2 regions of the Peijinzhouia sedimentorum genome follow, and region 2 is predicted to be linked to the other one. Evidence: riboswitches for the same ligand, from Rfam matches in the RefSeq annotation. Region 2 holds a riboswitch; the other holds the start of a gene.

Region 1 (5,379 bases), on a different contig from region 2:
CAGCTAACAACTATTTTACTTTTAAAGGTAAATGCAAAAGCATTTATTCATTAGTGCGAGTTCCATTTTTTCATTTTATACGCGGCATCCCAAAATAGGTATTCCATACGAGATGCCGTAATAAAGGCTTCTGTCATTTGTTGTTTTATAGCCTGAGTGGTATTTTCAGCTGCTTTATCGCATAAATCTATAGCATTCTTTACGGCTTGGGTAAAATCCTCTCCTCCATAGGTTGCAATCCATTTTTCAAAGGGATTATTAGAGGATTGGTGATTGGTGATTATATATTCTCCTACGTTTTTATATATCCAAAAACAAGGTAGTGTTGCTGCCATACCAACTTCGACAGCTTCGAATGCTGCTGTGCTTTTTAGGAAATGTGTGTAATGATGGCAGACTGGTTGAATGATTCCTTTGTCGGACACGCCAAAATCTTTAAAATAGGATTCGTGTAAAGCGTATTCCACCACGATGGCATTTTCTGCAAATCGTATATAGGCCAAGGTATCATCAATATGGTGTGCTTTGGCTCCAATTAGAGCAAGAGCTCTTCCAAAATGCTCGAGGTATAACGAATCCTGTAGCATATAAAACTGAAATTTATTTAATGGGAGACTGCCGTTTGATAGTTCTTCTATAAAGGGCATTTTGAGAATAGATTCATAAATTCCGTCTATAGATTGCCAGGCATTTTCAGACCATTTCATTTTTGATAAGTTTTTGAGGGTTAAAAAAGTGATTTAAAGGACCATTTCCTTTTCCAGTTTGTGTATCTGCACCGTGTTTTATAGCATTATAGGCATATTGCTGACCAAGCTCCACTGCTTCATACATACTTTTTCCCAAGGCCAGAAATGATGCTATAGCAGAAGACAACGTGCAGCCTGAACCATGGGTGTTATTGGTTTGAATTTTATGAAATTCAAAAGAATGATAGGTATTGGATTCATCTATAAGCAGGGAAGTGATTACCTCTGTTTGCTGATGTCCTCCCTTTAATAATATATTTCTACAGCCTAATTTCTTTATGTGCTCTCCGGCCAAGGGCATATCTTTTAAAGTCTCTACGTTAGTTTTTGCAAGGATAGCTGCTTCGTCCATATTGGGAGTGATGATATCGGCAATAGGCAATAGCTTTTTAATGATAGTCCCTATTGTCTCTTCTTCAATAAGTCGATGTCCGCTTGTAGCAACCATTACTGGGTCAAATACGATAGGGATGTGCTTATATTCTTGCAATGTTTGTACGATGACATCAACCAGCTCTGATGTGTGTACCATACCTATCTTTATGGCGTCCGGAACAATATCTTCCATGACGGTTTCAAGCTGTTCGGCTACGGCTGTTATGGGAATGGAAAATATATTTTTTACCCCTTGGGTGTTTTGTATTGGTAAGGCTGTTAATACAGATGTGGCGTAACATCCCAAGGCTGAAATCGTCTTGATATCTGCTTGGATACCGGCGCCACCGCTACCGTCGAACCCTGCGATTGTAAGTACAGACGGGTATTTATATTTCTTCATTTTAGGATTTCGTTTTTTAATTCGTAGGCTGCTTTTTGAGGGTTAGTTGCACTACAGATAGCCGAAACTACAGCAATACAGTCTGCACCTGCCTTTATTACCGATTTCAAATTGTTTAGGCGGATATTACCTATGGCAACCAAAGGTTTATCGGTAAGATTTCTCATCGTTCGTATACCATCCAGTCCCCATTCGGTAATGGTATCGGTTTTAGTAGGTGTTTTGAAAACAGGACTGATACCTAGGTAATCAGAGAGGACTACTTGATCATTTCCAAGCTGTTCAAGGTATTCTATAGAATAGCCTATGCATTTAGTTTCGCTCCACTGATTTCTTATTTCAGTGGGAGTAATATCCTTGGTGCCAACATGTATACCTATCGCATCTACTTTCTTTGCTACTTCTATATTGTCATTGATGATGAGGGGAATCTGGTATTTAGTAGTTATTTCTTTGAGTTGGAATGCCTTACGAATATACGTTTCCGTTAGGTCATTCTTTTCCCTTAGTTGGATGACATCCACTCCTCCTAAAATTGCTTGTTCGGCTATAGTAAGAAAATTTTGGCCTTTACAGTCTGCTTGAGAAATGACCAGATAGAGTTTATATGGGAATGACGATTGCTTTTTCATCCCTCTGAAATATTAAGATGTTCGCTAAATTCAGTTTCAGTTATAGCGTAAAGTTTGTCTATGATATGCATTTGCAGACTGCCCGGTCCTGAAGATTGCCTTTCAGAAAGTTCTCCCACTATGCCAAGTAAGGCCATTGCAGCGGTGGTCGCTTCTGTTTTGTCTTCAATTATAGCGACAAAGGCAGCTATCAGTGCCGATGCGGTGCAACCTAATCCTGTCACCTTGGTCATCATCGGATGACCATTCTTTATTGATATTGTTCGCTTCTTGTTATCTAAAATGACATCCGTTTCACCTGAAATACACACAACAGAACCATATTGATTTACCAACGCATGAGCTGCTTGAATGGCATCATTACTTGAAGCGGTGCTGTCTACTCCTTTGGTTGATGATGTATTGAATTTTGCAAGAGCTAATATCTCAGATGCATTCCCTCTTATCACTGTAGGGCTGTACAGCAATAGTTTTTGAAGGATTTCATTTCTATAAGGTGTCGCACCTGCACCTACGGGGTCAAGTACCCAAGGTTTATTTAGCGTATGGGCAGTTTCCGCTGCCATCAACATAGCTTCTGACCAATATTCGTCTAGTGTGCCAATGTTGATCAATATAGCATCTGCAATGCCTGCCATATCGTTCACTTCGGCTTTAGCATGAGCCATTACAGGTGAAGCGCCTACTGCGAGCAATGCATTGGCTGTATTGTTCATTACCACATAGTTGGTAATGTTGTGGATTAATGGGGATTGGTTTTTTACTGATTGAATGTGTTTCCAAAGTGTTTTTTCCATTTTGCGCTATTTATTTTGAGATAAAAAATAGCTTTAGGAAAAAACCGAAAACAAAGAAAGAAACAACTTTTAGATAAGAAGTCTTTTTTGCTTTTCCCTACGTCGGTGTAAGCCGTATCAGGTTCAAAGGGACTCTCTCAATTCTTTTCAGAATACCCCTAAAGCGTATGCAAAGCTACAAAATATTATGATACTTGGTTTTTTGATTTTAGAAAGTTAGTTCTGTAACTAGATTTCAGTATGCTTTCGAAGCTCTTTTGGCTACGATTTTCGTAAATAAAAGGCTTTTGCATCTGGCTATTCTCAATTGCGAAGGGTTGATAAGCCAATTTTAAAATAGGAAACGAGTGTGTTGAGAAGTTCAAGTAAGTCTCAGTGAGTAGGTTTAGAGGTGAAATTCGTCATTGCCTACTCGACTACCAGTAATATCTTCTTTTAAGCGATATTAAAGTCATACTTATCCAGTTGAATACTGAATTAATGTAGGTTTTTAAAAGCATTGAAGACTTTTAAAATTGTCTCAATAGTCATGTTCTTTGTATTCCTTTCCAGTTTCATCTTTTATCCTTCTTTTTAGCGTTTGTATACACCATGCATTTTAATTTTTTGAAGGATCAAATACCCAAAGATCATAGTTGTGGAATTCAAATTCATGTCCTATGTATAGCTTGTTATTGACAAAAAAATAATGAATGTCATTGGGGTCTAGATTTGAAGGAAAAGGATCCTCGGCCTCCCATTTATCTTGTGTCAAGTCATAGGACCAAAGTTCCTTATCTAACCAATTGCCTTCCCTTTTAGAATCATCAGATGAGATTCCAAAATATATTTTATTATTTAATGAAAAGGAAATAATTTTATCTTTAATAATTCCAGGGTATTCTGTTAATAAACGCCAAGTATGTGCATCACTATCATATTCCCAGATACTTTTGTCACTGGTTAGAACGTAGGCTTTACTACCCATAGCAGTTCCTCCTACTGAAAAGCCTGTTGATGTGGGGATAGGTGATCGAGCAATCCAAGTATTAGTAGTCAAATTATACTCGTGTGATTCGGAAGAGCTTAGAATCATAATTGAATTCCCATTTGAGAGTCCTTGAAAATATCGATGAAATTGATTATCCCGAACGGGAATATTACTTAGATTCGTCCAAATGTCGTTTTCGTACTTATATAAATTAAGGTCAATATTATTAAAAAAATATTGAGAACTCCCAATAGTAACTGAGATAAATTTTGAGCGAGTGTTACCTGAAATTGGAAAATTCCGTACCCTTGAAAAACTATTTTCTACGGGATCGTAAGAAAAAAAATCTGAACTCTGAAACAAAATAAATCCTTTATCATTCATTGAACTACCGAATGACTTAGACCAACCATCTAAGTCAGCGTTTTGAGGATTTAATTTTTCCCATGAGTTTCGCAGACTTCCTAAACTTTCAAAACTAAGAGCGCTTCCGTAAACTGTTATGGAATTATAAACCACAAATGGCCTTACTGAATAATTTAACCCTTTAGCTAAACCATAGTTAACCTCCTTTTCAAAATATCCTTCGGTAAATGGTGCTGATACATGGATTGTGTCTGAGTTTTCAATGGCTGGATTTGTAGAACTCCAAACAAATCCGAATGATTGAACATTATAAGAACCTGCATTTAGTACTTCTGCTCGAAAGATTACTCCTGTTTCAGATGGCTCCACATCTGTCATCATAATGTAAGGATATTCTTTTGGCATAATATCGGCATCATTACAATTCAGCAAAAGAATAGCACAAACAAAAAATATAGAAAGGGTGCTTAGTTGAGTTTTCATGATTAAAAGGAAAAGCTGGTCAAAATTTCAAAATGACTCATCGTTAGTGTGTTTTCGTTTCCGTACAGTTGATTAAACCTGAATTCTAAAGCCGCAATTTTTCTATAGTCTAAATTACGCTGTAAACCAAGGCCAAATGAATAGCCTAACATGCTGTCTGCTATGAGCGTTTCTCTTTGCATGTCACTAATTGTAACAACATTTTGATCCGTTAAGGACTCATAGATAATCCCTTCATTTCTAAAATGATAAGAATAAAGACCACCTGCATTGATAAAAGGTCTCCAACCTAATCTTGGAAGCGTATAACGTAGTAAAAATGGGAAACTTAATGAAGTATAATTGATAACTACATCAACATCGGATTGAGTACTTCTGGAATTAGCTGAAAAGCCAGATTTCAGAAAATTTACGCCTAGATTAACAGAGAAATCACTCAAGTCAATTGGTAAATCTGCAAACACTCCAAGTGTTATCGTAGAACTTGGTGTAAAAGAAATACCCTCAAGTAGTTCTGTAGGTATATTTGAGGGAATAGTTAAAGAAGTACTATTAAAGCCTGCAAGTATTCCAAATCGAGGAAAAGGAAAGGGGTTATTGAGGT
Region 2 (5,379 bases):
CTACTCTACTTTGCTCTTTCTTACACTGATCATAGCTTCCAAGAATCAAATCACCAATTTTTGAATAAGCTTCTTTCAACGAAGGGTCAATTTGAGCTGCTTTTAAATAAAGCTCTCTCGCTTTACCTTTTTCATTTCTAAATGATGCGATATCAGCTATTCTCATAGTCAATTCACCTTGCTCTGCATTATCTTCTGACATCTCAATTGCATCATTCAGATATTTCAAACCTTCATCATAGTTTTCTTCTTTTATAGCTCTATTTGCTAAAACTCTAGCAACAGCTAATTGAGGTTCACTTTCATAATAAACTTTAGCTGCTTGCGTAAAGATATCAGTCTCGGTACAAGATGCAGTTATTGAATAACTGAATATCTTCTTAGCCATTTCCAAATCAGTTGGATTTGCTCTCAGTTTGTCACCCAATTGAGTGTCAATGAAATTACAGTCAATAGTTACCATATCGGCAAGAATACCATCAATCTGACCCTTCATTTCTTCCAGTTGTGGCTTATTCTTAGCTGTGGACATTTTCTCCTCGTATACAACCATTACTTTGTCATAAATGGCCATAATTTCAGGATCTGTTAACGACCCTCCATTATTTTTCTGATTACGACGAACTGCATCCATGTAAGTTAACATATGGTAATCATTGATTTCTGATATTGGAGCAATTTCAAATAATCTAGTATAGTCATTAACTAATTCTTGTAGTTTATTTGACCTATTTGCATAGTACTTATATTCTTGAAGAAGTTTTCTATTCAGAATACTGGCTTCATTACCATAGTACTTAGCCCTCAAATCATATAATAAGAGAGCTGAATCTTGGAGCTCATACTTCCTTTTTTCGCTTTCCTCTACATCAGCCATTTCTTCGAATACTTTATAGCCTGATATATATAGTGATTCACTAAGTTCAGGCGTATTTTTCAACAACCACACTAAAGTAGAGTGAGCCGTAGTGTAATCACCCATCTTCCTAGAGTCGGTATGCAACACATATTTTTCCTTCGCTGATTGCGCTAATGTTTCATCTGGAGGCCAGTTGAAACCACCTTGCGCAAAAAGTGGAGTAGAAAAAATCCCCACAACAAAAAACGCTACAATTGCTAATACTTTTTTCATTTTCATTTCTCCGTTATGCCAGTTAATAATTGTGATAGAGCAAAACAAGCTCCAAATTTAACTAATAATCTCTTAAACTCTTAATATTGTTTTGATTTTGAACAGAAAAACAGAATAAAACTCTCGCAAAATTCATTTACTAAATCATCACATTAAAGCGATCCCATTCGAAATAAAAATTGCTTCAAGCCATTCCATTTAAAGGAGGTACAATTTAAGTAATTAGAATTTGTTTTTTCTAGCCTTTATATTAAAAAGTGAAATCTTGATTTGAATGGCACATTTTTAAAATCTTTTTCGAAATAATCTTCTGTTTGTAATTACGACTAAACATTACGCTATTTTTGCGGGATGGAAGGAATTGGAATCTGGGAAGGTTTGCGTGAAGGTATCCAGCATTTGACCTTACTCGAAGCTACGGCAGTATTCTTTGGATTACTAAGTGTTTGGTATTCAAGACTTGAAAACATTCTTGTATTCCCAACGGGAATTATTAGCGTACTGATTTACGTATACATTTGTTTTGGCGCCAAATTATATGCTGATGTAGGTATTAATGCATATTATTTCATCATGAGTATTTACGGTTGGTACCTATGGTCGAGAAAGGATTCGAATAATAACTTTTTACCAATCACGACTAACAGCACAAAGGAGTGGATAATAAGCATTGCAACACTCATCGGTTCATTTATTCTTATTGCATATTCATTAATCAATTTTACAGACAGTGACGTTCCCTATTGGGATGCACTCACTACTTCTATGGCTTTTGTGGCAATGCTTTTGATGGCAAAGAAGAAAATAGAAAATTGGATTGCGTGGATTTTCACTAATCTGCTTTCAATTCCGTTATATTTTTACAAAGGGCTTATGTTAACCTCCTTTCAATTTTTAATTTTTTTAATCCTTGCCATTATGGGTTTTACCAGATGGCGTCGAGAATTAAGTATCCAGAAGAATTTATGAAAAAAATTGCCATCATTGGCCCTGAATCAACGGGCAAAAGTACTCTTGCAAATCAGCTATCAAATGAACTCTCATTTCCGTTAGTCCCTGAATTTGCTCGTGAATATCTTAAAAACCTAAATAGAGAATATAAATACAGCGACTTATCTGAAATAGCCAAAGGGCAAATTGAAAGCGAAGATAAATTAGCGGAAACTAAGCCTCCTCTTTTGATTTGTGATACAGACCTTACAGTAATCAAAATTTGGAGCTTACACCGTTTCAAACAAGTGGAAGGTTGGATCGAAAGAGAATTGAGAACTAGAACCTACGATCATTATTTCTTGATGTATATTGACTTGCCCTGGGTGGAAGATCCTCAAAGAGAACATCCCGAGCTTAGAAACTACTTTTTCAATATATATCATGAGGAGTGTAAGAAAAGAAGACTCCCTTATACAATCATAAAAGGAAAAGAAAACGAAAGACTCGAAAGTGCTTTAAAAGTGATTGGAAATTTGCACTAAAAACAATTAGGCGTACATTTGCGACAGAATAAAGGGGTGCCCCAAATATACGGGCTGAGATTATACCCATTGAACCTGATGCCGGTAATGCGGTCGAAGGGAGGTATGGTAAAACAACTAAAGGAAGCGTCTGCCCCTTGGATGCTTCGCAATGTTTCACCTAAAAATTTCTAACATGTTTAAGTACGTCATCTGCCTGGCAATTTGCCTTGGCTCTATTGTTTCCTTTGCCCAAACCTCATTTGAAGGTAGGGTCATAGACAAGGAAACTAAAATGGCATTACCTAATGCCAACATCACTATTGAAGGAACTCGTTTTGGAGCAGTTTCTGATTTAGAAGGTAATTTCATTATTTCCAATGCTCCAGAAAGCGAATTCACCCTTAAAATCTCCTACGTAGGTTACAAAACACTGACCCAAACTGTACAAAATAGTACAAGTGGAAATGCAATCTTCGAATTAGAACAGAGTGAATTACTTGGTCAAGAAGTAATTGTTTTTGCAACTAGAGCTTCACAAAAAACGCCTGCAACATTCACCACAGTCAACAGAAAGGAAATTCAAAAGCAGAATTTGGGACAAGATATCCCTATGCTTCTTGACCAAACTCCTTCAATTGTGACACATTCTGATGCGGGTGCTGGAATTGGATATACAGGTCTCAGAATACGCGGCAGCGACGCCACAAGAGTGAATGTTACGGTGAATGGAATCCCAATTAACGATTCTGAATCTCATGGTGTATTTTGGGTAAATATGCCCGACTTTGCATCGTCGGTGGAGAATATACAAATACAGCGCGGCGTAGGCACTTCTACCAACGGAGCTGCTGCATTTGGTGCTTCTATCAATATCCAAACCGATCCAATCAATCAGGATGCTTATGCCCAGATTGACAATTCTTTTGGTTCATTTAATAGCTGGAAAAATACGGTAAGAGTTGGCACTGGATTGATCGACGAAAAATTTACTTTCGATGCACGTTTGTCAAAAATTTCATCAGATGGCTTTCTTGATAGAGCTAGATCAGACTTAAAGTCATTTTATCTATCTGCTGGCCTACATGGCAAAAAAAGCCTTTTGAAGCTAAATGTATTTTCTGGAGCTGAAGAAACATACCAAGCTTGGGAGGGAACTCCCGAATCGAGGCTTAGAGGAGATCGTGAAGAGATGTTGGCTTATATTGAGCGAAATGGCTTAAATGAACAGCAGCAAGAAAACTTGCTAAATAGTGATAGCCGAACTTACAATTTCTATGAGTACAATAATCAAGTAGATAACTATCAACAAGATCATTATCAGCTAATATATGCTTTGGAAGCAAATCCACAATTTACTTTCAATGCAGCTCTACACTACACTCGTGGGCGAGGCTATTTCGAGCAATTCAGATTTAATGACCGACTGTCTAATTATAATTTACCCAATATCACAATCGGTGAGGAAACCATAAGCCGTAGCGATTTGGTTAGACGCAGATGGCTCGACAATCATTTCTACGGAACCACTTTCAGCGGAACTTATCGTCCAGATGATAAGCTAGAAGTTACTGTTGGTGGTGCATGGAATAGATATGATGGTGATCATTTTGGAGAAGTAATTTGGGGAAGATTCCTTGGAAATTCTATCACTCCCGGCGATCGATATTACGATAACAACGGCCTCAAAACAGATTTTAACTTATTTACCAAAGCAAATTATCAACTCAGTGAAAAATTCAATCTTTTTGGCGATCTACAATTGCGAACCATAAATTACACATTCTTAGGTTTTGACCGCAATCTAAATAACATCACACAGGAAGTTGATTATGCTTTCTTCAATCCAAAAGCTGGCGCAACATTCGAAGCAAATGCCAACACCATGCTTTATGCTAGTTACAGCATCGGAAATAGAGAGCCTATTCGTAATGACCTGACTGAATCTACACCTGATAGCAGGCCAAAAGCGGAGTCAATGCAAAATGTGGAAGCAGGAATACGCTGGAGAAATGAGCGATTCAGTTTTACAGCAAATCACTTTTTGATGTTATACAAAGATCAATTGGTAATAACTGGTCAAGTAAATGACGTTGGCGCATACAACCGTACCAATGTAGATGACAGCTATAGAGCAGGAATCGAATTGGATGGTAGTTTCCAATTGAATAGTAAATGGAATTTGGCCGCTAATCTTGCTTGGAGTAAAAATAAAATCATTGATTTCGTAGAATTTGTAGACGATTATGATGCGGGAGGTCAGCAAGAAATAGCTCATGGCAATACTGACATTGCGCTAAGTCCAGAATGGGTTGGTGGGGCTACACTAGCTTATCAACCCTCCCGCGATTTCGAAATTGCCTTGGCAAATAAGTATGTAGGTGATCAATTTTTGGATAACACTTCCAACCAAAATCGAAAATTGGATGCATTTTTTGTCCAAAACTTGCGCTTTAATTATTTGCTTAGATCCAAACATATCAAAAGTACTCGATTCACTTTTATGCTCAACAATATTTTTGATATTGAGTACGAGCCAAATGGCTATACCTTTGGCTATATCGCTGGCGGCGAAAGAGTACAAGAAAACTTCTACTACCCTATGGCTGGCAGAAATTTCATGGTCGGACTTAGCTTTGACTTCTGATAAAATTTAAAACTTATTTGAAAGGCTGATGGAGAGATTCTGTCAGCCTTTTTTATTGCCCTTGATTTCTTATTATTGCAGAAATCAACTATGAATTAAATGTCCTCCCATCATTTTGTTAAGGAATTTCAAGAGCCGGCATTGCT

What was found. Region 2 has a riboswitch for thiamine pyrophosphate ahead of ACOXY8_RS12040 (TonB-dependent receptor). Riboswitches for the same ligand answer to the same signal wherever they lie in the genome.
Region 1: another riboswitch for thiamine pyrophosphate. It lies ahead of thiM (hydroxyethylthiazole kinase); the one in region 2 lies ahead of ACOXY8_RS12040 (TonB-dependent receptor).

Annotation. Positions count from the first base shown of each region.
Region 1 is NZ_JBMPIY010000015.1:5,355-10,733, reverse strand. Features, by position in the region: gene tenA (thiaminase II) at 51-707, opposite strand; gene thiD (bifunctional hydroxymethylpyrimidine kinase/phosphomethylpyrimidine kinase) at 694-1,527, opposite strand; gene thiE (thiamine phosphate synthase) at 1,524-2,159, opposite strand; gene thiM (hydroxyethylthiazole kinase) at 2,156-2,956, opposite strand; TPP riboswitch at 3,034-3,126, opposite strand; gene ACOXY8_RS15770 (hypothetical protein) at 3,555-4,775, opposite strand; gene ACOXY8_RS15765 (hypothetical protein) at 4,778-5,379, opposite strand, start outside.
Region 2 is NZ_JBMPIY010000008.1:81,901-87,279, reverse strand. Features, by position in the region: gene ACOXY8_RS12055 (tetratricopeptide repeat protein) at 1-1,132, opposite strand, end outside; gene pnuC (nicotinamide riboside transporter PnuC) at 1,484-2,101, shown strand; gene ACOXY8_RS12045 (AAA family ATPase) at 2,098-2,607, shown strand; TPP riboswitch at 2,630-2,727, shown strand; gene ACOXY8_RS12040 (TonB-dependent receptor) at 2,783-5,233, shown strand; gene ACOXY8_RS12035 (hypothetical protein) at 5,333-5,379, shown strand, end outside.